DNA from 4 places in the Paenibacillus canaveralius genome. Region 2 is predicted to be linked to each of the others. Evidence: riboswitches for the same ligand, from Rfam matches in the RefSeq annotation. Region 2 holds a riboswitch; each other region holds the start of a gene.
The links. Region 2 has a riboswitch for cyclic di-AMP ahead of ABC395_RS24515 (C40 family peptidase). Riboswitches for the same ligand answer to the same signal wherever they lie in the genome.
Positions count from the first base shown of each region.

Region 1: it holds a riboswitch for cyclic di-AMP, as region 2 does, so the genes downstream of both, ABC395_RS10565 (CAP domain-containing protein) here and ABC395_RS24515 (C40 family peptidase) in region 2, are expected to answer to the same signal.
Region 3: it holds a riboswitch for cyclic di-AMP, as region 2 does, so the genes downstream of both, ABC395_RS00955 (resuscitation-promoting factor) here and ABC395_RS24515 (C40 family peptidase) in region 2, are expected to answer to the same signal.
Region 4: it holds a riboswitch for cyclic di-AMP, as region 2 does, so the genes downstream of both, ABC395_RS02390 (hypothetical protein) here and ABC395_RS24515 (C40 family peptidase) in region 2, are expected to answer to the same signal.

Region 1 covers NZ_JBDFMM010000001.1:2,238,286-2,245,679, reverse strand. The annotation lists gene ABC395_RS10580 (ABC-F family ATP-binding cassette domain-containing protein) at 1-462, opposite strand, end outside; gene ABC395_RS10575 (ABC-F family ATP-binding cassette domain-containing protein) at 568-2,517, opposite strand; gene ABC395_RS10570 (M42 family metallopeptidase) at 2,627-3,715, opposite strand; cyclic di-AMP (ydaO/yuaA leader) riboswitch at 4,133-4,268, shown strand; gene ABC395_RS10565 (CAP domain-containing protein) at 4,274-5,092, shown strand; gene ABC395_RS10560 (Dabb family protein) at 5,575-5,865, opposite strand; gene ABC395_RS10555 (FHA domain-containing protein) at 5,936-7,165, opposite strand.
Region 2 covers NZ_JBDFMM010000001.1:5,414,911-5,422,304, reverse strand. The annotation lists gene ABC395_RS24535 (DUF6597 domain-containing transcriptional factor) at 1-690, opposite strand, end outside; gene ABC395_RS24530 (SRPBCC domain-containing protein) at 836-1,285, shown strand; gene ABC395_RS24525 (DUF1540 domain-containing protein) at 1,488-1,709, opposite strand; gene ABC395_RS24520 (cryptochrome/photolyase family protein) at 1,782-3,143, opposite strand; gene ABC395_RS24515 (C40 family peptidase) at 3,293-3,757, opposite strand; cyclic di-AMP (ydaO/yuaA leader) riboswitch at 3,761-3,908, opposite strand; gene ABC395_RS24510 (SurA N-terminal domain-containing protein) at 4,087-4,677, opposite strand; gene ABC395_RS24505 (hypothetical protein) at 4,881-5,702, opposite strand; gene ABC395_RS24500 (M1 family metallopeptidase) at 5,712-7,394, opposite strand, start outside.
Region 3 covers NZ_JBDFMM010000001.1:213,163-220,556, forward strand. The annotation lists gene ABC395_RS00945 (ABC transporter permease) at 1-415, opposite strand, end outside; gene ABC395_RS00950 (ABC transporter ATP-binding protein) at 412-1,155, opposite strand; cyclic di-AMP (ydaO/yuaA leader) riboswitch at 1,444-1,639, shown strand; gene ABC395_RS00955 (resuscitation-promoting factor) at 1,926-3,047, shown strand; gene rnmV (ribonuclease M5) at 3,153-3,698, shown strand; gene rsmA (16S rRNA (adenine(1518)-N(6)/adenine(1519)-N(6))-dimethyltransferase RsmA) at 3,747-4,667, shown strand; gene yabG (sporulation peptidase YabG) at 4,730-5,608, shown strand; gene veg (biofilm formation stimulator Veg) at 5,992-6,273, shown strand; gene ABC395_RS00980 (small, acid-soluble spore protein, alpha/beta type) at 6,452-6,631, shown strand; gene ispE (4-(cytidine 5'-diphospho)-2-C-methyl-D-erythritol kinase) at 6,959-7,394, shown strand, end outside.
Region 4 covers NZ_JBDFMM010000001.1:530,281-537,674, reverse strand. The annotation lists gene kdpB (potassium-transporting ATPase subunit KdpB) at 1-1,507, opposite strand, end outside; gene kdpA (potassium-transporting ATPase subunit KdpA) at 1,528-3,207, opposite strand; gene kdpF (K(+)-transporting ATPase subunit F) at 3,266-3,340, opposite strand; gene ABC395_RS02390 (hypothetical protein) at 3,520-3,960, opposite strand; cyclic di-AMP (ydaO/yuaA leader) riboswitch at 4,080-4,258, opposite strand; cyclic di-AMP (ydaO/yuaA leader) riboswitch at 4,367-4,560, opposite strand; gene ABC395_RS02385 (carbon starvation CstA family protein) at 4,823-6,913, shown strand; gene ABC395_RS02380 (YbdD/YjiX family protein) at 6,906-7,109, shown strand.

The DNA.
Region 1 (7,394 bases), 3.2 Mb from region 2:
TTTCATCTTCTGGTCGTGAAGTTCTTTCGGAATGCCGAGACCGATCAGAAGCTCGGCCGCATCGGATTCCGCCTGCCAGCCGTCAAGCTCGGCGAATTCGCCTTCAAGCTCGCCCGCACGGATTCCGTCTTCTTCGGAGAAATCCGATTTCGCATAGAGAGCGTCCTTCTCTTCCATAATCTGAAAGAGGCGCGCGTGGCCCATCATAACTGTTTTCAGAACATCGGTTTCATCGAACTCGTAGTGGTTCTGCTTCAGAACCGCCATACGTTCGCCCGGAGCGATATGAACGTCGCCTTTGTTGGGCTCGATTTCGCCGGACAAAATTTTCAGAAACGTGGATTTTCCCGCCCCGTTAGCGCCAATCAGGCCGTAGCAGTTGCCGGGAGTAAATTTAATATTAACGTCTTCGAAAAGAGCGCGTTTGCCGTACCGAAGCGTTACATCCGTTACAGTGATCATAAGTGCGGTTAACCTGCCTTTTTGTAGAATCACGGCTTCTTCCAAGCCAATTCCTTTTAGTATACCATAAAAAAGGGCTGCCCGCTTGAAATTGCGGGAATGAGCTTACTTGCCGCGCTCGATTTCCTCCACGAGCTCGGAGAGAACGGTCCAGCGTTCCATGGCCTGTTCAAGCTCTTCGCCCGCGGCGATCTCCTCGGCGTACAGCTCCTGTACCCGGCCGTAGTCGCTTCCGGCCTTCACGATATCGCTCTTGATCCGCTCTATCTTTTCTTCGAGCCCGGCGATGCGGTCTTCAATCGTATCCCATTCCTTCTGCTCGTTGAAGGAAAGTTTTTTCTTCCTGACACGCTCTCCGCCGGAGCCTGCTCCGGCACCGCCGTCGGATGGAGCGGACGATGCGGGGGCCTGTGTCCGGGCTTTTTCTTTGGACTCGGGCTTAGACTCGGAGGCTTCGGGCTGCTCTTTAAGTTCCAGGTATTCGGAATACGTGCCGATATACCGTTCGATCTCGCCCCCGCCCGTAAACGAAAACAGATGGTCGGCCGTCCGGTCCAGAAAATAACGGTCATGGGACACCGTGATGACGGCACCCGGGAACTGCTCCAGATAATCTTCCAGAATGGAGAGGGTCTGAATATCGAGATCGTTCGTCGGCTCGTCAAGAAGGAGGACATTCGGCTCTCCCATCAGTGTACGCAGCAGATAGAGCCTTCGCTTCTCGCCACCGGAAAGTTTTCCGATCGGCGTCCACTGGAGATTCGGCGGGAACAGGAATCGTTCCAGCATCTGCGCCGCCGTGATGCTCTCTCCGTCTTTGGTGCGGATGACTTCGGCCGCCTCGCGGACATACTCGATGACACGCTGCTTGTCATCCATCTCAACGCTTTCTTGTGTGTAGTAGGCTAGCTTGACGGTGCTTCCCCGCTCGATTTCCCCGGTGTCCGGGTCCAGGCGTCCGGCCAGCATGTTCAGCAGCGTCGATTTGCCGCTTCCGTTGCGGCCGATAATGCCGATCCGGTCATCCGGCAGCACGATGTAGCTGAAATCGCGGATGAGTTCGCGGCCTTCGTAGCCTTTGCTCACCTGCTTGAGCTCAATGACTTTGCGGCCGAGGCGGCTGCCCGCCAGAGCCATGTCGAGCTTAGCCGCAGGCCCGTCGACTTTGCGGTCGCGCAGCTCCTCCGCCCGTTCGACGCGTGCTTTCTGCTTCGTCGTGCGGGCTTTCGCGCCGCGGTGCAGCCACGCGAGCTCTCTGCGGAGCAGATTGCGGCGCTTGTCTTCGCTGGAGGCTTCCCGCTCCATGCGCTCGGCTTTTTTTTCCAGAAACGTCGTATAGTTGCCTTCATAGCTGTAAATGCTGCCCCGGTCAAGCTCCAGGATTCGGCTGGTTACGCGCTCCAGGAAATAGCGGTCGTGCGTGACGAGCAGCAGAGCGCCTTTCCACTTGCTTAAAAACTGCTCCAGCCAGTCAACCGTCTCGTTATCGATATGGTTGGTCGGCTCATCAAGGATAAGCAGGTCGGCGGGCTGAATCAGTACGCGGGCCATCGCCACACGCTTCCGCTGACCGCCGGACAGCTCGCCGACAGGCTTGCCGAATTCCGTAATGCCCAGCTTCGTCAGAACGGTCTTGGCCGTTGTGCCGGCTTCCCACGCGTCCAGCTCGTCCATCCTCGCCTGCACCCGCATCAGCTTCTGCTGGGCAGCTTCGTCTTCGGGGCTGTTTTCGAGAGCGGCAAGCGCCTGCTCGTAATCACGGAGCACCTTCATAAGCGGCGTCTCCCCGTAAAAAACCTGCTCCAAGACCGTCGAACGTTCGTCGAACTCCGGCTGCTGGGGCAAGTATTCCACCCGGAAATGATTCGAATGAACGATCGATCCGGAGTCGGGCGTTTCCAAACCGGCTAAAATTCTCAGCAGAGAAGACTTGCCGGTGCCGTTGACGCCGATCAGGCCGATCCGTTGTTTTTCCGAGATCGTAAAGGAAATATCGTCGAAGAGAATTTTCTCTCCGTAAGTTTTTACAAGATGTTCGGCATGAATAATACTCATGAGTTCCTCCGTCCTTAAGCGGTAACGCCAAATGAATCCGGCTGCTCCCATGTCCGCCGCTGGGCGTCGGATGAGACCAGCCGGAAGTAGAGTCCGGTTCCCGGAGTGATCAGACCGGGCTTACGGGATTTTCGGGCTGCCCCGGTTCGTTCGCCGCCGCGGCCGGATGCAAAATATATTGCAGCAGCAAAGAAGCGGTTCCCGCAATGGCGTCCACATGCGTGCGTTCCATGCCATGCGAGGCATGAACACCGGGGCCGATCAACGCCGCACGGATGTTGCTGCCTCCGCGAAGCGCCGCCGAAGCGTCCGAACCGTATTGCGGATATATATCCACCGCATGGCGTATACCGGAGTGCTCCGCGAGGCGGATCAGTTGGGAAGTCATCGCGTAGTCGTACGGACCGCTGGAATCTTTTGCGCAGATCGAAACGTCCTGCTCGGTGCAGGTCAGATCGTCCCCCATGGCCCCCATGTCGACTGCGACAAGCTCGTTAATATCAGCCGGGATGTAGGAAGCTCCATGGCCGACTTCTTCGTAAGTGGTCAAAATGATTTTAACGGTGCAGGCCGGTTCGATCAGCTCGTTCTTAAGCAGATCCATAAGAGCGAACAGGGCGGCCACGCTCGCTTTATCGTCGAGATGGCGGGATTTCACATACCCGTTCTCCAGCATGCGGACCCGCGGCTCGAAAGACACGAAATCCCCGACACGAATTCCCAGCTTCTGTACCTCATCTTTGTTGAAAGCCAGTTCGTCCAGACGGACTTCCATGTTCTCCTCGACGCGTTTGTGGTCTCTCGCATCCGGAAATACGTGGACCGAAGGTTTAGTGGTCAGGATCGTGCCTTCATAACTGAGTCCCTGGCGCGTATGAACGCGGCAGTACTCGTTTTCGATGGCCGCCATCATAAAACCGCCTACCGATGTGAGGCGCAGACGCCCGTTGTCCTTGATGGAGCGAACCATTGCTCCCAGCGTATCCACGTGAGCCGAGAGCCCGATCGTGTAATCGCTCCGTTTGCCCGGAATCGTAATGATGCCGCAGCCTTTATTCGTCAGTTCCAGCTTGTAACCCAGTTTCTCGGCCTCCGCCTTCACTTTGTCCATAATGTGGTGGGTGTACCCGCTCGGACTCGGCGTATTCAAAAGCATGTCCAACACTTCGAGCAGATACGTTCTGTTTACTTGCTCCATAACTCAACCTCTCCTTTTCTGTCCCCGTACGAGTAATGTTGTCCTCGCAAACGAAACCGCGCAGCGGAAAAATCCCCGTCTGACGGCTGCCGCCTGCCGTTTCCGGACGCTATGTAAAGTCTTGCTTCTACTTAATACCCCGAAATTCCCTTTGTCCATCAGTCTTGTACAAGCGGGTCCGGATTACGAGCATTTCAGCCGATCCGGCCTTACGTTCAATAGCGCTCTCATACAGGTGATACTACACTGTTTCCCCGCTGTTTTCAAACGATAAACCTCTTTTGAGGAAAACAATCCGGCCGCTGTTGGAAAACTTTGACCCGTGAAATCTAGCAAATCGCATGCTAGGATTAAAAGGCTTCTTCCGGGACGCAGCGCCGCACAGTGTTATGCTGCTGCTCATCTCAGGCGGAAAGCAAAAAAACAAGGCCGAAGCTTCTACGGAAGCACGGGGGAACCCATTTTTGGGGTGAAGCCATGATGTTTATGGCCGGGTGATTGCTCTTTGACCCGAATCCGTCAGCTAACCTCGCAGGCCGAAAAAGGAGAGATTCTAACTTGAAATCTATCAAAAAAGCAGCACTAGTCGGTGTTTTCGCCCTCACGTCCGTTTTCGGAGCAGGTGCCGCATCCGCATCCGCCGTGCCATGCAGCGTTTCCGGCGGGGACACGCTTTCGACCCTATCGAACAAATACGGCATTGATCTTGCCTCTCTTCTCACATCCAATCCGCAATTGAAAAATGCGAACTTCGTTTGGAAAGGCATGCAGATCGTCGTACCGTCTGCGCCGCCAGCTTTGGAAAAACCGTCTGCCGGTAAACCGGCCTCACCTTCCGTGCCTGAAAAGAAACCGGAAGTCCAGAAGCCTGCCGCACCTTCGGCAAAACCGAGCACTCCCGCTCCGGAAACCCAGGCGCCCGTAAGCACGCCGGAACCGACAACCAAGCCTTCCGCACCGGCTGTAACTCCGGCACCGAAACCGGTTGAAAAACCGGCCGCTTCCCAATCGGAATTTGCGGACCAGGTTGTAACGCTTGTAAACCAGGAACGCGCAAAAGCCGGCCTAAAACCGCTCGCTTCAGACAGCGCGCTGGCCGCCATGGCACTGGATAAAGCGAAGGATATGTATACAAACAACTATTTCGACCACAACTCTCCAACGTACGGGTCTCCATTTGATATGATGAAATCTTACGGCATCTCCTATACGTATGCAGGTGAAAATATCGCCCAAGGACAGCGCACTCCGCAGGATGTGATGAACTCCTGGATGAACAGCCCGGGTCACCGTCAAAACATTTTGAGCCCGAACTTCACAAAAATCGGAGTCGCTTACTATAACGGCGAATGGGTTCAAGAGTTTATCGCGAACTGATCTGTTTTTTTAAATAAATACGCGAATATGACTATTCGATTTCATGCTATGATCTGAAACGTAAATTTTCCATCTTAAATTTCATAAAATTCAGCTATGGAAAAGCGGTCCGCTCCGAACAGGAGCCGGCCGTTTTTTTTGTTAAAGACAGGCAGCAAGAAACAAGATGATGGAGGAAGGAAAGGATCATAATGCAGGCGATGTTGGGGAAACTGGGGTAGATGAAGCTTTTAGGGCGGGTGACGTGTTAAAGAAGAAAGACGAATATAAAATTAGCTTATCCAGCGCCTCACGCCACAGTGGACGAAGCCGTAGTTCGAAGGAAATTTCCGATAGTGAATGACATAGGGACCAAAGATTCCGCTCACCTTGAAATGAGGATCATGACGCTCACACGCATGTTCGGCCGTCGGCTAAAACGCTAGAAGAACCTGCCGCGATAAACGGCAAGTTCTTGAGGAAACAGCAGATTGACTAAACAATTAGCTTTCAAAGTCTACGCAAGGAGCGACGCCGTCTTTGGCTTCCCCCATATAAGCGAGCACATCCTGATGGACCGGGTGGACATTATAAGCTTGGAGGTCTTCCAGGGAGTTGAATTTGGTGATCAAAACCAGATCATAAGAACGTTCGGAATGGATCACATCCGCCCCTACTTCGATATGAAGCAGTTCGGAAATTTTGCCTTCCATGTTCTGCAGTTTGGCTTTTGCTTGCTCGACGGACTCCGGGCTGCGATCCTTAAGCTTGAAAAACACGACATGTGTAATCATTGGGCATTCTCCTCTTTCCCGATTCTTCAACAACCTGTCCATTATATCATTAACGTACCGGGACCGGAACTCATCGGCATGACCGGAAGCTAAATTCGGTATAAACCATCCGCACCACGTCCCCGTCTTTTAAAGGGACCAACTGATAAGGAACCAGCATCCCCTCGTTTAGAAACGTACCGTTTCGCGAACCGAGGTCCTTAACCGCATAACCTTCCGTCGTCCGTATAAATTGCGCGTGAATCCGGGAAATTCCCAGCACATCTTCGATGTAATCGGCATCCCCTTCCCCGCGCCCGATTATAAAAGAATCCGTATCCAGGAGGATCGTTTCTTTCCGCCCTTCCCGCATAACTTCAAGTACGGGATGACGGAAGTTCGCGGAGGGCGGAGCTGTCTCGGCGCCGAGGAAAACCGTTTCATCTGCGGTTGCCGGCGCAGATAGAGGGGGAGCCAGGAGCGTCGTACGTTCGCCCAAGCGGGCGTAGTACTGTTCCAGCGACACCGGCTCCTGCTCCGCCACAGGCGGATACGGGCTGCTGCCGGAGGATGCCGCTTCTTTCGATTGGCTGTTACGGCGGCCCGGAAGGCCGACAGCCAAGAGTATGTAAGCGGCATCCAGCGCCAGCAGCGTCACTCCGCTGCTGATATAGAGCAGCGGGGTCCCGGGAGCGCTGAAATAAGCGTTCCAGATCATCCCGATGATCAGGAATGCGCCTCCCAGCGCGAGGATTTTGGCGCGGGACCCGCGAAGCGGTCCCGCAGAGGCCGCCGCTCCGGCAGGCGGCGGCACGATTGGCGCAGCCGCGGTTGCGGCAGCGGCAGCCGGCGGCGGAGCGGTGCGCGTAACTGCCTTGCGTGAAGGCGCCGCATGCGGTTGAATCGCTTCGCGCATGGAGGGAGTTACCGCGGCTCCGCCTGCGGAAAAACACGTTACAGCAGCGCCGGCCGCTGCAGGTGAACTTTTTGCAAAGGCCACCGAAGCCGCGCCACCGGAACTCCCGGCGAAATCCCTAGTGGAAACGGCATGGCCCGGCGAGACCGGCTGCGCAAAACCCGGAGAGGCAGCCGCCGGAGACGCGATCGTCACAGGAGGATGGCTGCCGCCCGTTGTGAGTTGTTGACGTTTTTGGATAAACTTCTTTGCAGCTCCGCGCGGCGGCTTACGTTCGATATGACTCTCATGTGCAATCCCGTGGGCCGATCGGGTCCGTTCTTGCAGCACGTGGTCGTTCTCCCTTGGCAAATGATCGTCAACGGCCTTGTTATTCTGACTGTGAAACTGCAGCGGTTCCGTCACAGATATATTCCTTTCTGCGTTTGACAAAACAGAAAACGGCCGAACCTCCCGTTTACCAAAATCCGCCGGATTCTCTATACCTGATTCCATGAGGGGCGAACTTCGAATTAGCAAATCCGGCTCGTCCCCTCCTTCCTGTTCATCAGTTCTAAAATTTTGCTGATACTCGCTTATTTCCAGATATACTCTCCTCTTAAACTCTCGAACAGAAAAATCTTCACGCTCACAG
Region 2 (7,394 bases):
TCCTCCCGCATCCGCCGATACGGCGGCATCCTGCAGGCGGTATCTCTTAATTACCCATTTCGGGCTGACGCCGACATACTGGCTGAACATCCGCTGCAACGTTCTTGCGGAGATGCCGAATCTGGACCCCACGTCTTCCACCCGGTTGATTTCCCTGTGCTCCGCAATATAATCGATCACCGAATTGACGATTTCGACTTGTTCATCAGCGGGCGGACGCTCACTATTGAAAAAGTCATCCACGAAGCGTACCTTCGCATCTTCATTTGTTCCGGAAAAAAGAGCCTCTTCCAGGGGAAGGCAGCTTCTGCCGAAAACTTCCCGGAAGGGCAGGCTGCGGTTGGCCAGCTCAGAAGCAGGCCGCCGGTAAAACGGATAAAACCCGCCCGGCCGGAACAAAACGCCGAACACTTCTCCTTTACCCTCAAGCAGCTGCGACGTTTTCCCTTTGTTCGTTCCGTAGATCCGCGTGTTATCTTTCTCAAAAACCAGATTAAAGCACGGAGGCTGGAGCACCTCCTGAGTATGGGAGGGGAGTCCTCTCAAATCCCAATGAATCAGCCAGTAATGCCGGATAAAAAAAGCCAGCTCCGGAGCGGGCAATCTTCGGGAAATGGTGAACTTTTGCCGGCCCTTTTCGAAATTCAAAATGCCTTTGTTGACGACGACCGGGTTCTCCTCGGGTTTCATGCGGAGCCGCCTCCGTTCCAGATGAAGTCTCAGGCAAGATGTCGCTTTTTTACAATCGCTTTGCGGCGCAGCCCTGTAAAGTTGATGGTAGCAAAACGGCCAAGCTATCACAAGATGCCGACACTAGGCTAGGGAGGAATTTTCAATGGATCTCACTTATCATTTTTATATCGACGGCAGCCCGGAGCAGGTGTGGGAGGTTTTCGTAACGCCGGAAAAAACCCGTAAAATCTTTTTCGACTGTGTGATCGATTCTTCTTATGTCCCCGGCGAATCTATTCGGTTTATCGGGCCCGGCAATGACGGCGAGCAGACTGTCCATATTTACGGAGAAGTACTGGAATACGAGCCGAACCGCGTCCTGAGTTATATCGAACACCCCGGACCCTCCTACTATTCGAATCATGCGGAGATCACAACGCGGGTAACCTTTAAGCTGGAGCCGTTCGCCGGCTGCACCAAGCTGACTCTGATCAACGATCAGTGGGTTGAAAATCACCCGTCCTATGAAAAGGCGGACCCCGCATGGTGGATGCTGCTGAGCGCCATTAAAACGTTTGTGGAAACCGGTAAGAAACTGGATTTCGGCTGGTAAAGCGTAGAAAGGCTGAGCTCCGTAAGAACGATCCTGCATAGGAGAACGGAGTATTATACAGGAAAAAGCCGGACAGGATATAACCTGCCCGGCTTTAAACTCCCGCCATCCGGCGGGATTATTTTTGTAAGCCGACAGCAGGGGAGCGGTAAGGTTCCCCTGCTGTCGGCATTTTCATTTTTTAATGAAAAGTTCGATTGAATTAGTGATGATGACGTTCCTCGAAAGTTTGACAGCAGGTGTCGGTGATGCCCTCGGCGGAATCCTGATGTCCGGAATCGTAAGGCAGACCGTCCCGCTCCTGCGGTTGCGGTTTGTTCGAATGAGCGTTTACTTCGATCATAATAACTTCCGCGCTGCAGTTATTGCCCTGCTCCCAGTATTCGCAGTTGGCAATGCTGCATTTCACCATTGGATTTTCCATGTTTATCACCTCGTACTTCTATTTACCCGAAGAACGGAGCTTTAAACAGGGGGAAGGCCGTCCGGGGGAAAATCAGTCGGGACCCGATCCGGAGTCAGGTTTAGCCTCGGCCAGCATACGCTTGTAGATCTCGATCGCTGCGGCGCGGGAGCTCTTCAGATCGACGATCGCGTCCGCCTGCGTCTTGTGAATCTCCTTATCGCTCAGATGAGCGAGATGGGGAAGCCACCGCCGGATGTACATTCCCGTCGGATCATGCGTCTCCGACTGCGTGACCGGGTTCATAACGCGGAAGTACGGAGAAGCGTCGAAGCCGAGCGAAGCGCTCCACAGCCAGCCGCCCCGGTTGAGCACGTTGTCGTAATCGGCGAGCTTGCGCCGGAAATACCGTTCACCCAGCGTGAAGGGGCAGCGCAGGTTCTTGGTCAGGAACATGGCCGTCACCATTGGCAGCCGGTTCGGCATATGCCCCGTGGCGTTCAGCTCCGCCATGGCCGCATCCACGACCGGAATGCCGGTCTGCCCCCGGCACCACCGCTCGAAGAACGTGTCCTCCAGGCCGGAGAAATCGAATTTCTTCTCGTAGACGAAGAAATCCGGGTTATAGACGGCCTGGTACAGGTAGAAGTCGCGCCATGCCAACTGGCGCGTCCAGGCTTCGTGCCGCTCGCTTCCGAGAGCGGCTTCATACGCCCGGCGCACCGAGAGCGCGCCGGTGTTCAGGTGGCGGCTGATCCCGCTGGTCGTCTCGAAGGCGTACCGGTCTCTTTGCGCTTCATAAGCGCGGAGACCTCCTTCGAGAAAACCGCTCAGAGTCTGAGCGGGATCAGGCGCCGTGCCTGCCGCTTCCGGGTCCAGCGGAAGCGGAAACCGGGCGGACCAGGCTTCGCGGTCCGGCAGCGGCCGTGTCTGCAAGTCGCGCACGGTGACGGGCGAAGACGGCCGGAAAAAAAGATGCATGTAAGCGTTCCATTTTTTATAAAAAGGGGTAAAAACCTGGTAAGGAGTACGACGTTCCGCGAACTGCTGGAAATCCCCGAAATCGGCGAGAGTGTGGTCGATCAGCGTAGTAACCGGAACGCCGCGGGCGGAAGCTGAAACCTTCAGTTTGCGGTCGCGTACTAAAGCATAGGGCGTAACGTCGCCGTGCAGCACGATTTCTTCAATCGGAAGCTCGGCCATCAGTCGGTCGACTACAGCATGCGGCTCACCGGCAAGCACTTCCAGATGCGCACCCGCTTTCCGGTATTCGCGTATGAGCCTGGAGACGTGACGGAGGAAGTTGACTCCGCTGTGTTCCCGTTCCCGGCCGCCGCGCAGCAGGAAAGGGTCCAGAATGAGAATGTGCAGGCTCGGCCGTCCCAAGCTGTGAATATAATCGAATGCCGTCATGTCATCAACCCGCAGATCTTTGCGATGAATAAAAAGGATCATAATGAAGGGACGCTCCTTGCTTTTTCGTCTAACTTCATAGTAACAGGAAATCGTCCACAAATGAAAAGAAGCCCGGCAAGCCAGGCGGCAACCTGGATTACGGGGCTCCCTCTCGGGTATATGCTGCGTTCCATTACGAGTGCGTCTTACTAGTCTGCAGTGATCTTGTTAAAAAGGTCATCGCCGATAACGCGGCGTGCAGAAACGTATCGTTTCGCATAGTAAGATTCGCTCAAGTCACTCTTTGTAACACCTTTGTTCGTTGCGGAGTGGGCGAATTTATTGTTCCCGATGTAAATACCTACATGGGAGATGCCTTTTCCGTCGGTGTTAAAGAATACAAGGTCACCCGGTCTCAGATCGCTTTTCGCAACCGAGGATCCTTGGCCGTTCTGTGCTTTTGAAGTGCGTGCCAGATCAACGCCGAACCGGTCGAATACGTAGGACGTGAAGCCCGAGCAATCAAAACCGCTGGTCGAGGTGCCCGAATACTTGTAAGGCGTCCCTACCAATCCGTCAATCGTGGAGCTGAGCGTCGACTTCGCGGATGCGCTGCCGATTTCCACACTCAAAAACAGGGTCAAGCTCAAAACAAACAACAAGACTTTCTTCAACTGTGTTGCTCCTTCCTGTGCCTACGAGGTTAGCTGGAGGGTTCGGTAGAAGGTGTCCCCTATGATCCCTTTGTTGCAAGATCAATTCACCCAGAGTGGATCCCCCGTTCTCTTCCTTTTCGTCTAAGAAGAAATTCGGCAATCTTTTTCTGTTCCGACACTAAATATTCGCCATAGGTCCAGAAATTCCTTCCAAAAAACTAAAAATAGTTACAAAAAATTTTCAAAAGCAGTTATTTAGTCGGATTTCAGGGGAAAAAGTAGATCAAAAAACCCGCCTTCTTCTATAAAAAGGGCGGGTTTTCCATGTCTTTCAGCTCAGAGGCGATCTAAGTCTTCGGCTGATCCGGAAACTTCACGCGCAGTCCGGGTTTCGTTTCGGCAAGCAGTTTTTCCTGCAGGGCGTTGAGGTCTTCCTGCGTTTTCAGCTCGCCTTTTTTGACGAGAAATTCGATCGTCTTTTGCTGGAGGAGATATTTGGCGTACTGGTTGACGGTTTTGGGATCGGTCCAGTAGGTCGCTTCGGTCAAGCCGGCGCTTTTGTAGAGCATTTCCTTCAACTGAGCCGCTTCGGGACCGGCCGCTTCCAGCGCTTTGCGCTGCTGGTCGATAGCCTGCTTTACTTCGGCCTCCTTGACTTTAACTCCGCGTTTCTGGCCGTAACGGACGAAGAGCTCGTCCTTTAGCATCAGATCGAGAAGCTGATCGTTGGTCAACGTGTTTTGGGCGCCCTGCATTTGAAAGGCCAGATCGACTTCGGCTTTCATTTTGTCGAATGCCTGGTTGGAAATGCGGACGTCGTGACCGATCGCCACAACCTCTTTGGCTTTAACGTCGGACTGTCCGTATAAGAACGACCCGGCGGCGACACAAAGGCCAATTACTGCCGCCACGACGGTGCTTGTCCGTGGGGATATCATCGGTAATGCCTCCTTTTATCTTCTATCTTTCCATGATAGCTGAAATACACGCAAATGGAAACTAAAAACCCCCTGGCCGTGAACGGCAGGGGGAGACGGGTATCGCGCCGGAATAATCCGGAAAGAGAACGGTTAAGAAGTGCGGCCTGTGAGCAGGACTGATCTGCCTTGCCGCCGGGTTTACGGGCAGAAAAGCCGGCGTCCTAGGACCGGTAGCTTTCCCAAATTTCGCGCTGCGCCGCGATGGACCACATTTTGACGAAAGTACGGACCAAGGGATAAATCTGATGAATGATGAGAGCAGTCAGACCGGCCCATACATAGGATGCGGTAGTTGCCGCGATGGCAAGAAGGAAGCCGAGCAGAATGAGCAGCAGGGCATTGCACGTGATTCGTAAGCCTTGGCGGAGCACGACCGGAAGTACCGCAAGAAGTCCCCGTCGATCCTCGGAAGCCCGGCCGAATTGCAGGAACAGGAAGAGAAGCTGAATCAGGAGGGCATACACGGCATAGAGAGCCGCCCACGGAAGCAGGGACAGGAGAAGCTCCTCGTATCCGTAAGCTTCGTTGAACAAAGCAAGCGCTTTGGGAGCCAGCCAGTATAGAGGCGCCAGCATCAGTACCGTTTGAAGAAGATAGTAGAGGAGGAAGGGCAGCAGCAGCTCGCGGATTCCTTTCATAAACCGGTAGCCCGCATTCATCTGCCGGTGCTCCAAAGAATACAGGACACCTGCGTTCAGCATCGGGCTGATCAGCATCCGGACGGCCAGAAGAATGATCAGCCATTCTAGATAAGGCTGAATGAGATCCGTTTTCACAAGACGAAACTGGCTTTCCGCCGCGAATAATTGGATAGCGCTCTGGGGCTGATCGCCGGCCGGATAACGGTGGAGCAGAGGGACGATTATGGATTGAACCCACTTATAGAGCAGGATCCCCCAGGCAAACTGGTACACATACAGCACGCAGACGGCGAACGGCTGCTTGAGGGCGGCCGTTAAGCCTTGTCGAAGATAGCGGAGCATCTTATCACCTCACCAGGCTACAGTATCGAACAGCGTTTCCAGCAGTTTGACGACGCCGAGGGTCCAGCGGATTCTCCACGTGGTGTCGACTTCGGTTTTCATGTAGTTGTTGATGTGCCGGTTTTCGAGCTTCATGGTGTATTTGGGATCGAGCGAGACCCAGTCCACCGGGGATTTATGGGTCAGCTTGTACTCGATCTGCTCGCCCTGCCCGTCCCAGACCTTCTCTGTCGTCGTACCGTCGGCAAAATGGAACCGGATGGGAACTGCGGGTACGCTGCCGCCGAACTTGCGGACCAGCACGCTGCTTTCGTACAACGTCTGTCCCGATTCGTTCACCTGGCGGGTGCGGATGTTATCGACCGCATAGTCGGTCATCATGCTGCCGTATACATACTGATCGAAAAACTCCGTCCATTTCGTTTTGGTGATTTCCTCTACGACCGTTTGAAAATCGCGGGTGCCCGGGTGCTTGAATTTCCAGCGCTGGAAGTAAGTTTTCATAATGCGGTCCATCGTGTTCAGCCCGACCCGGTGTTCGATCTCCTTGAGAACCAGCTTGGCGCGCGTATAGACATTGTCGGCATACTCACTGTGGCTGCGGTAACCCCACGCATTTTTCTGCAGAGCGGCCGGAGAGGTGATGTAGCTGGCTTCGACCGGAAGGTTGGGTTTCGACCCGTATTCCAGTTCCATCAGCTTATCTTCGGTATAGGAGGTGAACCCTTCGTCAAGCCAGGCTTCCTCGAATTCGTTGGTGGCGACGAGCCCGTACCAGAACTGGTGGCCGATCTCATGAACGACGACGCGCTCCAGTTCCAGGTCGGGCGTTCCCTCGGCGGCTCCCCAGGCGGTAACGAGAGTAGGGTATTCCATGCCGCCCGCCCCGTTGGCCTCTTCCGGCGGCACGACGATGGATAAGGTCGAGTACGGATACGTACCATACCACTGGGAGTACCGGCTCAGCGCTTTTTTGGCGGCGATAATATAGCGGGACTTGTACGGTTCATGTTTGGGATCAAGGTACAGCTTGATCTTGACCCCGGGCAGGTTGGGAGCGGCATAGGGCTCTTCAAACATCTTGAAGTCGGGCGAAGCGGACCAGGCGAAATCGTGCACGTCATCCGCATAAAACTGATAGGTTTTTTTGCCGGCATCGACAACCGGATTTTTGGTGGGAAAACCGGTAGCGGCCACGATGTAATCCGCGGGGACTTTCACCCGGACATCGAAAATGCCAAAGTCGGCGTAAAATTCCGAATTACCGTGATACTGGTGCAGGTTCCAGCCCTCCGCGCTCCGCCCCCGGGTGCCGGCAGGCTCGTACACGGCAAGCTTGGGAAACCACTGGCCCGCCATAACGAAATCTTTCGTTACGCCCATACGGGCAAACACTTGCGGAAGCTTGACCGCAAAATCCGTATGCAGCGTAATGTCGGCACCTGCGGCGACGGGCTTCGGAAGCGTGATCTTGATCAGCGTCCGGTCGTCGGGGTTTCCGTCATCGGGCTGGACGAACTGCATCGTGGAGCTGAGGTCGGTTTCGTCCTCGGTCTTGATGCTGCGCAGTTCCATATCGCCGAAGCTGCCCTTTTTGGCTTCGTCTCTCCGCAGCTTGCCGCCGGACTCCTTCATAAAAGTCGTCTTTTCCGAGGCGAACGCGTTCGGATAAAGATGCATGTACAGTTCCTG
Region 3 (7,394 bases), 5.2 Mb from region 2:
GTTTGTACAAAGGCCAAGCAATCAGCATCAGGACAATGGAGCGTGCGGCCTGGATTCCCAAACTGTAGCGGAAAGCCGCCCGGAAGAACACATTCATAACGGGTTCCAGAGGCAGCAGAAATACCCGGTCCGCATTCTTTAGAAGGGTTCGCACCGAGCCGGCCGCAAGAGCCGGAACGAGGAGGAGCAGAACAATCCAAATGTAGGGAAAAGATGTCGGAAGCTGCTGAAGGATTTTTGCATAATAATAGGAAGAAACGATAAAAATCAGGAAAAGAAAACCGAAAAACTGGCTTCTTGCGACATAAGCCCAGTAGCGGGACGTTTCCTGCCGGTAATGGTCGAATCTGCGCTTCCACAGCTGGCGGACAGCCCCGGCCGTGCCCGCTCTGTGAACGGCTGCTTCCTGGTTCATGCCGGATTCCTCCGCACCAGCTCATAGAACAGCTCGTCCAGCGTCGCATCGGACAGCCCGGTCTGTTGTCTCAATTCCTCCAGCGTGCCTTGGGCAAGAATTCTCCCCTGATGGAGAACGACGAACCGGTCGCAGTATCTTTCGATCGTGGCCAGGATGTGGGAACAGATCAGGAAGCTTGCGCCTCTGCTCTTGAAATCCGCCATAATGTCGAGAAGAGAACGCATCGCCAGCGGGTCAAGACCGAGGAACGGCTCGTCAATGACATAAAGCGCGGGCTCGACAAGAAACGCATTCATGATCATGACTTTCTGCTTCATCCCTTTGGAGAGCTGGCCCGGGAAGCTTTTGCGCTTGGGCTCCATCTGGAACTCGCTCATCAGGCGGCCGGCACGTTCCTTGAACGCTTCCTTCGGAATATCGTAAGCCATCGCCGTCAGTTCCAAATGCTCTTCAATCGTCAGATCGTCGTACAATTCGGGAGACTCCGGGACGAAAGAATACGACGACCGGTAGCCGAGAGGATCTTCCTCCAAGGTCCGGTTGCGGATGCGGACACTGCCTTCCTGGGGCTTCAGAAGTCCGAGGATGTGTTTGATGGTCGTGCTTTTCCCTGCTCCGTTGAGTCCGATCAGACCGACCATTTCACCTTGTCCGACTGTAATTTCGAGATCGCGCAGAATCGGTTTTCCGGGTAAATAGCCTCCGCTGAGACGGGAAATGTGAAGAATTGGATCCATGCCTTCACCTGCTTTTCTTCAATCGGTTATTGCGGCTTCGGGCCTTTTCGGGCGGTTTGCCGTATCTTTTATTATAGTCAAAAAATGCCTGGAAGCCCAATCCCCAAGCGGAACGGCGGAAATGGGGAAAACTAGAAGCGAGATAACGGGAGAAAAAAGGAGAACGACTGCAAGATAATTAGATAAATGCCGTTGGTTTGGTTAAATTTGCTTATTTTTAAGGAATATGACCCCTTTACAGGTTGGATATTTGAGCGTAATATACTTTCATGATAACTTAATAAACGCCAAGTTTTAACGCTGAGTTTCCGTAAAAGGAAAACGGGGGAACCGCTGTCAAGGTCGGCACAGCTTTTGAGCCGATACAACAGGAAACAATTTGGGGTGAATCTCAATGGCAGGTGCAGGCAGCACCGCCGGCGAGTAGGGCAGCTCCCACGGCCCGAATCCGTCAGCTAACCTCGTAAGCGTACCGGGAGAGATAACCAACTGTCGTGTCATTCTGTTTAGTCGCGCTCACACACAGGCCACCGGGAAGCTTTCTATTTCCGATGGCCTTTTTTGTTCCATATCGGACGGGTATTCGACCCGCATACAGGTAAACATCAAGCGGAGGTGATGCAGACCCCGTAAAGACTGAGAGCAACCGGTCAGCCGGCGGGAAAGAAGCCAATTGCAAGGGTTCCGTTAGGAACCGCCAAATAAACCTAAGTCGCGTCCAAATCATCATGCGTATCACAGAGGCGAGGCTTTGAAGGAGGACCGAAGAAGTGGGCAATATCTCGCAACCAGAGACCCATGTTAAGCGATCATCCAGCATGTCCTTCGCATTGCGATGGAAGCATGAAAACTTGCGTATGATCATCCTTGCAGCTATCATTTCATTCGCTTTGACTTTCATGTTTTTGGTGTTGTTATACGGTACGGCTGGTAAGAGCGTATCATTGGTGGTAAACGGACGAGAAACCGTTGTGGAAACAAGACAATGGGTCCTGCAGCGCCTACTGGATGAACAAGCCATTACAATCGGTGAGCACGATCAGGTATCTATGCCGCTGGACGGCAAGATTCAAGACGGTCAGAAGATTGTCATCGATCATGCATCACCCGTGCAGCTAACTGCCGACGGGCAGACACAAACGGTGCACACCACTGCGAAAACGGTAGATAGAGTTCTGCAAGATTTAAATATTTCGCTGGGTGAGCACGACAAAGTGACTCCGGCCAAAGACACGGTGCTTTCAGCCAATGCGGCTATCGAAGTTGTCCGGGTGAAGAAAGAAACGGAAGAAATTTCGGAGCCGATCGCTTTCAGTGTGGTCAAGAAATCCGATGAAGATCTGCTGAAAGGCAAGGAGCAGGTCGTACAGGAGGGCCAGGAAGGCGTATTGGTCAAAAAGAAAGAGAAGATTTTCGAAAACGGAAAACTCGTATCCGAGCAGGTTATCGATCAAGCAGTCAAAAACGCCAGTGTGGATAAGATTGTGGCTGTAGGCACAAAAAATCCGGTCGTTACGGTGGCAGCCGCATCCGAACCGGTTAAGCCTAAGCAGGTAACTAAAGCAGGTACCAACATAGACGCGAAGAAAATATTAAAGAACGTTACCTTGACCGCTTACTCTTCCCAAGAGCCGGGCGTCGGTAACCGGACGGCCAGCGGAACCAAACCCGTACAGGGCCAAACGATTGCCGTGGATCCATCCGTCGTGCCGTTAGGCTGGTGGGTGTACATTGAAGGAATCGGATACCGCCGTGCGGAAGATACGGGCGGTGCCATTAAAAACCAGAAAATGGACGTTTATTTCGACAGCATGAGTTATGCGAAGACTTTCGGTGTGAAACGGGGATATACCGTTTATGTCATCGGCCCGAATAAACCGACACAAGATTAGGATAACATGTTACCTGTAACGAAGATTTACAAACCGGTAACAAACCGTATGCAAAAAGAAGAGGGATGCCCTCTTCTTTTTGTGCGCTTAAGAGAGGATAAGAACATGATCAAAGAAATCATTGTTGTCGAAGGAAAAGACGATACAACCGCCATCAAGCGGGCGGTCGAAGCGGATACGATCGAAACCGGGGGATCGGCAATCAACCGGGCGATTCTGGATCGTATCCGGCTGGCCCAGGAACGAAGAGGGGTAATTGTCTTTACGGATCCGGACCATGCGGGCGAACGCATCCGTAAAATCATTTCGGGCAAGGTTCCCGGCTGCAAGCACGCTTTTCTCCCCCAGGAACTTGCGGAGAAGCGCGGCGACATCGGAGTGGAGAACGCGACGCCTGAGGCCATAAGATCGGCCCTGGCCAACGTGAAGACTGAGTATGAAGGCGCCGTATCATTGTTAACCTGGGAAGATTTGATTGCGGCGGGCCTTATTGTTCACCCCGATGCCGCGGCCAGAAGGCTCGAAGTAGGAAAAAAGCTCGGAATCGGGTATTGTAATGGTAAGCAGTTTTACAAGCGCTGCGCCGCTTTTCAAATTTCCCGGGAAGAGTTCGAGGCTGCCGTTGAGCAGCTGGACCGTCCGGAGCAATAATTTACGCAGAGGCGGCTTCCGTCAGGAACGGAAGCTTGGAGGATGACTATGAACTCAAATGGACAAGGCGGCGGCCCGTTCTTTGCTTCTGAAGATGTGGCAACGCCCAAACGCACCAAAGATATTCTAAACCGGCACAATCTCGTGCTCAAAAAAAGTCTGGGACAGAACTTTCTCACGGACGGGAATGTCCTGCGCAACATCATTTCCGCGGCTGAGCTCTCTCCCGAGAAGGGAGCGCTGGAGATCGGGCCCGGCATCGGCGCGTTAACCCAGCAGCTGGCGAAGGAAGCCGGGCGTGTCGTCGCGGTGGAGATCGATCAGCGTCTGCTCCCCATCCTGCGGGAGACGCTGTCGCCCTATCCGTCGGCCGAGGTCGTTCACGGCGACGTATTGAAGCTCGATCTGAGACAGCTGATCGAGGAGAAATTCTCCGGCTTGTCCGGAATCAGCGTCGTCGCCAACCTTCCTTATTACATCACGACGCCGATCATCATGAAGCTGCTCGAAGAGAAGCTTCCGCTCGAAAACATCGTCGTGATGATCCAGAAGGAAGTGGCGGACCGGATGGCGGCCAAGCCGGGCGGCAAGGAGTACGGCAGCCTCAGCATCGCCGTACAATTCTACTGCGAAGCGGAACTGGTCACGATCGTTCCGCGCACCGTTTTCGTGCCGCAGCCGAACGTAGACTCGGCTGTGATCCGCCTGCGTCTGCGCAAAGGACCCCCCGTCGAAGTGGCGGACGAAGACTTCTTCTTCGAGGTGGTACAAGCCAGCTTTGCGCAGCGGCGCAAAACGATCTATAACAACCTCGGAGCCCGGTTCTTCTCCAAAGAGAACAAGCGCGATTTGGAGGCTCTTCTGCTGGAGGCGGGCATCGAGCCCAGCCGCCGCGGCGAAACGCTCAGCATGGAAGAATACGGCCGCGTGACGGAAGCTCTGCGGAACTGCCCCACCTGCAGCAAATAGAAGCGGGCTAATCACCAATTGCCCACCCCTGCCATACGATAGGCTTAGGAGGGGATGGCTTCATGAGGCAAGGCGATCTGGCGACCCGCAAATCCTACGGCAACGATATCATTTTTCGAATCCAGGAGATCGATACGACAAGGGCGATTCTTCGGGGCGTCGATTTTCGCCTGCTGGCGGACGCTCCCATTGCCGATTTATCCCGCGTAACGGCCGTCCGCGATTCGGACTTTCCGAGAGTAAATCTGCCCAGGGTAGGCGAGACAATCCGCAGCATCCGCCAGTTTCGTCAGGAGCTGTACCGGCTCAACGATAATCTGGTGCGTAATAAGCTGCCCGAGAATACGCAATATTTCGAGATGCCGGGTAAAATCCTGCATCTGGACGGCGACCCGAACTATCTGCGCAAAAGCATGAATTTGTACGGGGAGCTCCGCATTCCTGCGGAGGGCTTCTATGTGAGCGAATCTCAGATGGCTGTCACCCTGCAGCGGCTTCTGCCGCAGGTGAAGCCCGACATCGTCGTTGTCACGGGACATGACGGCCTGCTGAAAAACAGAAAGAAGCTGGACGTACACCAGCTCGACAGCTATAAAAACTCGCTTCACTTCGTCAGAGCCGTCCAGGTCGCGCGGCAGTACCAGAGCAACCGGGACGCCCTGACGATCGTAGCGGGTGCCTGCCAGTCCCACTTTGAGGCGCTGCTGCAGGCGGGAGCGAATTTCGCAAGCTCCCCCGCCCGTGTGCTCATACATGCGCTGGACCCTCTGTGCATAGCCGCCAAAGCGTCCTACACATCGATTCGCGACACGGTATCCATGGCAGACCTGGCCGGAGTTACGGTGACGGGCCTTGACGGAGTCGGCGGCATTGAAACGAGAGGCAGTTACCGGATGGGAGTGCCCCGGCTCGTGAATCTGACTGCGGAAGCCACTGTTTAAGCTCCTGACGGGGTGCCTGGCGAGGCGATAAGAGGAAGCGCTGCTTGCAAGTTTGGGAATAAAGGGTGCGGCTTCAGCAGCACCTGCCCGGCGTTTAAAATAAGCGTACAGAACCATGTATCTTGGATACAAGGGACTGTACGCTTTTTTTATGTGGATGAGTTCATCAGCGGAAGTGTGGCTTCTTGGGGCTGTCAGAGCTTCGTAAAAGGCAGCGATGCATAATTCTTCAGGTTTTGACAAAAGCTACGCTTAGGTAAAGATTTAAAAATAGGATTTTATACCGTTGACAACGTATTTGTCCGGCTGATATAATATTTAGCTTGTTTGACAAACACACTGTTTTAAGGTATAATAAACAGAGAAAGAGGTGGTAGATCACAATGGCTAAAAATGCGCTGTTGGAAATCAAACGCAGTCTTGAGCCTCATGTTGGACAGAAAATCATGTTGAAAGCAAATGGCGGCCGTCGGAAAACCATTGAGCGTTTCGGTGTTTTGGAAGAAACCTACCCTTCTGTTTTTATCGTAAAGCTAGACCAGGAACAACAAACATTTAAGCGGGTCTCGTACAGCTACGCGGATATTTTGACCGAATCCGTTGAAGTTACGGTTTGTGACGATGACGCAGCAGAAGAACTCCGCATCACGTATATACAGCATTAAGACCAGCGGCACTCCTTTGGGAGCTGCCGTTTTTGCTTTTCCGGGAGCTTTTGAGCAGCGGAAGGGGACAAGCGGCGCTTTCCTGTCCGTATTCAGGTCCGCATGAATGACATTCCGGTTCCCGACGCATACTAATGGTGCAACCCTACCGCAACCGCACCCTAAAGGAGGAACTAAGATGAGCAGAAGAAGAAGAGGCGTCATGTCCGATGAGTTTAAATATGAGCTCGCAAAGGACCTTGGTTTCTATGAGACCGTCGAGCGTGAAGGCTGGGGCGGGATACGGAGTAAAGATGCGGGGAATATGGTGAAAAGAGCTCTCCAGATCGCCGAGCAGGCTGCAAAACGCCGTCCATAAGACACGGATGTCAGCATGGAGCGTTAAAGTCGGGAAGAAGCGAAAATAGGGCTTTTATCTTGTAGGGAACTACTTTATTGCCGTTCTTTCCGTTCAACCGCGTTATACGAAAATGGCCGGTGCGGAATGTTCCTGCTGCCTTAAAATTCGTAGGTGCGCGGCTGTATGTTTAATGTGGGATACAATTGTTAATAAATAAGTGAACAAATGGGAAATGCCCGGCCCGCCTGTATTTGACCTGTGCCGGAAGCTTTAGCTTTTCTTAGAGGCATTTGCTATAATATGTGAAGCTATTATCGGCAAAGCGCCCAAAAGAAGGTGACCGTTGTGAAAATATACGAAAGAGCTTCGGCCAAAATCAACCTGTCCCTGGACGTGTTACGGAAACGGGAAGACGGCTACCACGAAGTGGAAATGGTTATGACGATGGTCGACCTGGCCGACCGAATCGAAATGCAGGAACTTCCTCGGGATACGATCATCATTTCGAGTCAGGCCGGCTACATCCCGCTTGATGAGAAGAACCTCGCCTTCCAGGCCGCGAGGCTCATAAAAGATCGGTATGACGTCCGCAAGGGCGTCTATATACATTTGGACAAAAAAATTCCGGTGGCCGCCGGGCTCGCCGGAGGAAGCAGTGACGCGGCGGCTACGCTGCGCGGGCTGAACCGTCTGTGGGGACTCGGCATCCCCACGGAGGAACTGCAGAAGCTGGGCGGCGAGCTGGGCTCGGACGTACCCTTCTGCGTGACGGGGGGGACCG
Region 4 (7,394 bases), 4.9 Mb from region 2:
CGGCGATTTTATCCTCCGGCTTGCTCTCGGCGATAAAGCCGTCCACGCCGGCTTCTTTGGCGATGGTAGCCGCCGTGAGCGGGTTGTCGCCGGTGCACATGATCGTTTTGATCCCCATTTGGCGCAAGGTATCGAAACGCTCCTTCATGCCGGGCTTCACGGTATCCTTCAAGTAAATCAGGCCGTACACCCTACCGTCCACGGCTACGGCGAGCGGAGTCCCGCCTTCTGTCGCGATCGCGTCCCCATTGGCCTTAAGATCGGCGGGAACGGTTCCGCCCTGCTCCTGCACCCAGCGTACGACGGCGTCTACCGCGCCCTTGCGCACTTTTCTCCCGTCTTTCAAATCGATGCCGCTCATCCGGGTTTCCGCTTTAAAATCGATAAACTCCCCGCCTTCCGCGAGAGCCGGCTCGTAAACCAGGTTCTGCTTCTTCATCAATTCCAGCACGGAGCGTCCTTCCGGCGTTTCGTCTTTCACCGAGCCGACGGCCGCCCAGGCAGCCGCTTCGCCTGTAGAGGCGCCGCCTACCGGGATAAATTCGCTGGCCATCCGGTTTCCGAACGTGATGGTTCCCGTTTTGTCCAGAATGATCGTATTGATATCTCCGGCTGCTTCGACCGCTTTACCCGACATCGCCAGGACGTTGAACCGGGTGACCCGGTCCATACCCGCGATCCCGATCGCGGACAGCAGAGCGCCGATCGTCGTCGGAATGAGACAGACGAGCAGGGCGATCAGTACGGCCGTATCCAGCTCGACGTTTACGAACCCCGCGATGGGCTTCAGCGTAACGACCACGATCAGAAAAATAAGCGTCAGCGTAATAAGCAGCGTGTTCAGCGCGATTTCGTTCGGCGTCTTCTGGCGGGATGCTCCCTCGACGAGGGAAATCATCCGGTCGATGAAAGATTCGCCGGGATCGCTTGTGATCCGTACCCGGATCGCGTCGCTCACGACCCGCGTGCCGCCGGTAACGGAGCTGAAATCGCCGCCCGCTTCTTTAATGACCGGCGCGGATTCACCCGTGATCGCCGATTCGTCCACAGAGGCCAGCCCTTCTATCACTTCCCCGTCACCGGGGATCATTTCTCCCTGGGCGACGGTAACGATATCGCCCTTGCGGAGTTCCGTGGACGGAACGACTTTGATGCCGCTGCCGACCACCTTGTTGGCTTGTATTTCCTGCTTGGATTTCTTTAGCGAGTCCGCCTGGGCCTTCCCCCTGCCTTCCGCCAGCGCCTCGGCAAAGTTGGCGAACAGCACCGTGAAGAGCAGAATCAGAAACACGGTCAAGTTAAAACCGATCCGGTCCTGCGTTCCGAAATAGCCCGGCAGCACCGTCATCAGAAGAACCATGAAGGTTCCGATTTCTACCACGAACATCACGGGATTTTTCATCATCGTAACCGGATTTAATTTAAGAAAGCTTTGCGCGGCCGCCTGTTTGACGATGTCACCGCTCAGCATCGATTTTCGTTTCGCTTGAGAAGCATTTGAGCTCATCCGTTTTCACCCCATCGTTATTAACGCAATGTCAAATATTCGGCCACCGGTCCGAGCGCAATTACGGGCAGGAAGGTAAGCGCCCCAATGATGACGACCGTTCCTACCACGATCCCGGTAAACAAGGCATTGTCCGTACGGAACGTACCGATTGTTTCCGGAACCCACTGCTTGCGGCCCAGTGATCCGGCCACACCAAGAAGGGCGATGATCGACACATAACGGCCGAGCAGCATCACAATACCCGTAGAAACGTTCCAGAACGGCGTATTGTCCGCAAGGCCCTCGAAACCGGAGCCGTTATTGGCCGCCGACGACGTAAACTCATACAGCACCTGGGAGATTCCGTGGAACCCCGGGTTGGTGACCGCTCCTTTGCCAAGCTCCGTCATAAAGGCGAGCGCCGTAGGAGCCAGAATAATAAGCGGATGCGCCAGAATCGCGACGGCGATCAGTTTCATCTCGCGGGACTCGATTTTGCGTCCCAGAAATTCCGGCGTCCGGCCGACCATCAGGCCCGCCAGAAAAACGGCCAAAATGGCGTACATGAGCATATTGACCAGCCCGACTCCATCCCCGCCGAATACACAGTTCAGCATCATTTGGGCGAGCGGAACCATTCCGCCCAGCGGCGTGAGCGTGTCGTGCATGTTATTGACGGAACCTGTCGTAGCCGCCGTCGTTACCGTAGTAAACAGCGCGGACTGGGCAATGCCGAACCGCACCTCTTTGCCTTCCATACTGCCGATGGACGAATCCGCGCCAAGGGCATTTAAGGCGGGATTGCCGGCCTTTTCCGAGAAGAAGGCGACCGACAGGAAAACCAGGAACAACGTCATCATGGCCGTGAAAATAACCCAGCCCTGTTTCCGGTTCTTCGCAAACCGCCCGAAGGTATAGGTCAACGAGGCCGGAATACACCACATGGACAGCATCTCGATCACGTTAGTCAGCGGAGACGGATTTTCAAACGGATGGGAAGAGTTTACCCCGAAGAAGCCGCCTCCGTTCGTACCCAAATGCTTGATGGACACAAGCGACGCCACCGGTCCGATGGCGATTTGCTGCTCCCCGCCTTCAAGCGGCTTTGCGGCCAGCGACGGGTCCAGCGTTTGCGGCACTTTCAGGCCGACAAGCAGCAGCGTAACCACGATGGCCAGCGGCAGCAGCAGGCGCGTGTGGCCTTTTACAAAATCGGTAAAAAAGTTGCCGATGGTGTTTCCTTTGGACGTCAGTCCGCGTATAAACGCGATCGCGACCACGATTCCAGTTACGGCGGACGTGAACATCATCATCATGATGACCGCCATTTGCGAGAAATAGGACAGACCCGTTTCCCCGCTGTAGTGCTGCAGGTTCGTGTTGGTCATAAAGCTGATGATCGTATTGAAAGACAAAGTCGCTTCCATATCGTCGATCCCGTTCGGGTTAAAAGGAAGAGCGCGCTGCAGGCGCAGGATCAAATACCCGGCCGCCACAAGCACGATGTTGGTCAGCACGAGGCTGCCCGCATATTTTTTCCACGTCATGCCGTGCTCGCTGCGGATGCCCGCAAGCTTGTAAATGGGTTTCTCCAGCCAGCCGAACCATTTGTCCGTCCGGTTTTTTTCATTCGAGAAAACGTGATAAATATAAGTGCCAAGCGGCTTCACCAGCAGGCAAAGCACCGCGATTACGATTAAAATTTGCAGTATCTCCATGGATTCCGATCCTCCTCAAACAACTCCGTGCAGGGTTCTCCGGCAGCCCGCAGGCGCCTCAAAATTTTTCGGGATGAACAAGCGCGTATATCAGATACAGGAAAAGTCCTGCCGTAAAAAGCGCGATAATCATCATGAACGGCCGCCTTCCGGGCCATCCGCAACATGGTCACACCAGAGCAGAAATCCGTAAAAGATGAAATAAATGACTGCCAGCAGCAAAATCATATAAAGATCCGTCATGCGCGCCGGCTCCTTTCCTTCCTATTTATAGGGTTATTCTTTATCGTTCGCACAAATTGTTCCGCATGTTCAGCGCAAAACTTCCTCGGGCACCTGGCCCGGTGCCGCTCCAAGCAGGAAAGAGACCTGACGGGTATTCGTATGCACCACATGGTCGGCGCCGAGCGCTTTATAAATCAACCGCGGTGTGGCATTCGTTTTCACCACGTAAATCGTTCCGGTTGTCCAGCTGCGGACCATCTGAAGATACCGGCAGCAAAGCGGCAGGCTGTCTTCGAAAAGATACACGTCACCGATCGGAAGCTCCGGAACTTCCCAGGCTTCGTGGCGTACGGTATCCACCTCCACGAGATGCCGGACTCCCAGCTTCTTCATCCGCTGTCCTTCCACGGGGTTATTAACAAGCGCCGCGAAAGGTTTGCGGTAAATATTCAGCAGTTTAATAAAGTTCTCGCCGGTGACATTCGGTGCGGAAACCAACGTATAGGTTTGGATCTTTCTCTCGTCCACTTTTTATCCCTCTTTCGTGTTTTGGGCAGCAAAAAAAGAAGCCTGCGGGAAGAGGAACTCTTCACGCGGCTTCTTGACGGTCACAGCCTAAAAAAGACTATGGCCGAAGCGCGATAGCAGTCGCCTCTCTCGGTACGCTTACGAGGTTAGCTGTCGGATTCGGGCGTGAGAGTCGCCCTACCATAACGGCACGGATGCCGCTTCTGGATTCACCCCATGAGGACCGGCTTTCAAGCCTGCAAGTCCTCGTTGGTTCCCCCGTTTTCCGCTTCACACGGAAACTCAGCGATAAAAACGCATGTTCATTTTTTTGGCACATTTTTCATTTTCGGATGTTTTTGCACATAACAAAACCACAGCGAAACGAAGTCCCTGTGGTCGATGCCGATCACAAGCTTCTTCAACCCCTCCCGAACTCATGCGCTTACGAGGTTAGCTGTCGGATTCGGGCGGTGAGAGTCGCCCTACCTGATTGCCGGATCCATGGGTTCCGGCGCTTCAGGATTCACCCCTGCAGACAAGGCTCCGGCTCTCACACCGGATCAATGCTGCGATGGTTCCCCCGCTTCCCCGGATGGGGAAATTCAGCGAAAGCAAGAAACTGTTTTTTTCAATTGATGGAATGAATGTTACACCTCCGTACGTGCTTTGTAAAGATAGGGAGAGATTGGTTTTAAACCGATTTAAGCCAAAGAAAACCCCTAATGCGCTTACATTTCTTCTTTTTACGCGCTAGCTTGTTTATGCGTCGAAAATCTCACGTTTTTGAAAACGGTTTGGTCACCCGGACTCTTCTCATCCAGGAAAAACCTGCTATACTACTTGTAAACGTTACCATAATAACCAGTAAGGAGGCGTATTTATGAAAAACGGATGGAAATCAATCTTGCTCTGGGGGGTGATTTCCATTGTCGGCGCGTTCGCTTTCGGGCTTGTCGCACTTAACCGCGGGGAGACGATCAATGCCGCCTGGCTCGTCATTGCGGCCGTGAGCTGTTATGCGGTCGCCTACCGGTTCTACAGCCGGTTTCTCGCCCGCAAAGTATTCGTGCTCGATGACAACCGGAAAACACCCGCAGAGCTGAACAACGACGGCAAAGATTATGTGCCGACGAACAAATGGGTGCTGTTCGGGCACCATTTCGCGGCTATTGCCGGCGCGGGTCCTCTCGTAGGTCCCGTACTTGCCGCCCAGATGGGCTATCTGCCCGGAACGCTGTGGATCATTCTCGGCGTTATTCTGGGCGGCGCCGTCCAGGATTTCGTCATTCTTTTCGCTTCGACACGCAGAAACGGTAAATCGCTCGGCGATATGATCAAGGACGAAATCGGCAAGGTGACGGGCACGATCGCCATGCTGGGCATTCTCGGCATTATGATCATTCTTCTCGCCGTGCTGGGGCTCGTCGTCGTCAAAGCGCTGATCGGCAGCCCGTGGGGCATGTTCACGATTGCCGCCACCATACCGATCGCACTACTGATGGGCGTGTATATGCGCTACATACGGCCAGGCCGTGTCGGGGAAGCTTCCCTTATCGGCGTGGTTCTGCTGATTCTGTCCCTCATCGGAGGCAAGTTCGTCGCCGAGAGCGCATCGCTGGCGCCGCTCTTCTCGTTCAGCGGCGAAACCATCGCTCTGATGATGATCGCCTACGGCTTCTTCGCTTCCGTCATGCCGGTCTGGCTGCTTCTCGCTCCCCGCGACTATCTCAGCACGTTCCTGAAAGTCGGAACGATCATCGGACTCGCGCTCGGCATCATTTTCGTCCTGCCGGATCTGTCCATGCCGGCCACGACCCGGTTTATCGACGGAACCGGCCCCGTCTTCGCCGGGAACTTGTTCCCGTTCCTGTTTATTACCATCGCCTGCGGCTCCGTGTCGGGCTTCCACGCGCTGATTTCGTCCGGCACGACGCCCAAAATGCTGGAACGCGAATCCCACGCGCGTCCGATCGGCTACGGTGCGATGCTGGTCGAATCGTTCGTCGCCATCATGGCGCTGATCGCCGCCTGCATCATCACGCCCGGCACTTACTTCGCGATTAACTCGTCCGCGGCGGCGCTGGGCGGTACCGATGTGGCGACCGCCGCGGCGACCATCACGAACTGGGGCTTCACCATTACGCCGGAGCAGCTGACCACGCTGTCCAAGGATATCGGCGAGAGTACCATCCTCTCGCGGACGGGCGGCGCGCCTACCTTCGCCATCGGCATGGCGCAGATCTTGTCCGGCGTGATCGGCGGCAAAACGATGATGGCGTTCTGGTATCATTTCGCCATCCTGTTCGAAGCCTTGTTCATCCTGACGACGATCGACGCGGGCACCCGGGTGGGCCGTTTCCTTATCCAGGATCTGCTGGGTTATGCCAGCAAGTCGCTGGGGGATACCCGGTCCACGGTCGGCAACCTTATCGCTACGGCTCTCTGTGTGGCGGGCTGGGGTTATTTCCTCTATCAAGGCGTTGTGGACCCGCTGGGGGGCATCAACTCCTTGTGGGCGCTCTTCGGCATCGCCAACCAGATGCTGGCGGGTATCGCGCTCGTGCTGGGGACGACCATTTTGTTCAAAATGGGCAAAAAGGCGTACGCCTGGGTCACGCTACTGCCCACAACGTGGCTGCTTATCGTGACCATGTCCGCCGGCTGGCAGAAGCTGTTCCACGAGAAAGCGAACATCGGCTTTCTTTCTCACGCCAAGCAGTTCCAGAGCGCGCTGGACAGCGGCAAAATCGTCGCTCCGGCCAAAACGGCCGCCCAGATGAAGCAGATCGTGATGAACGATTATATCGATGCGGCCTTGTGCGGGTTTTTCATGGTCGTGGTGCTCATCGTGTTTATCTCGGCCATCCGTGTCTGGCTGAAGGCGATTTCAAACAAACCGCTGGATCTTTACGAAGCTCCGTATATCCCGCGCGGCGGGCAGGGCCGAAGCGAGGCGACCAAGTATGTTTAAGCGCCTAAAACTCATCTGGAGCTACCGCAGCCAGTTTATCCATCTGATGGTGGGCGTCCCCCACTACGAGACCTATGTGGCCCATATGAAAGAGGCCCACAAGGACCAGCCTGTGCTGAGCCGTGCGGAGTTTTTCCGGCAGGCCCAGGACAACCGCTACGACGCCAAGGACGGGAAAATCTCCCGCTGCTGCTAGACGCTCACGGCAGCACGCCACGGCAGCACGCCACGGCAGCACGCCACGGCAGCACGCCACGGCAGCACGCCACGGCAGCACGCCACGGCAGCACGCCACGGCAGCACGCCACGGCAGCACGCCACGGCAGCACGCCACGGCAGCACGCCACGGCAGCACGCCACGGCAGCACGCCACGGCAGCACGCCACGGCAGCACGCCACGGCAGCACGCCACGGCAGCACGCCACGGCAGCACGCCACGGCAGCACGCCACGGCAGCACGCCACGGCAGCACGCCACGGCA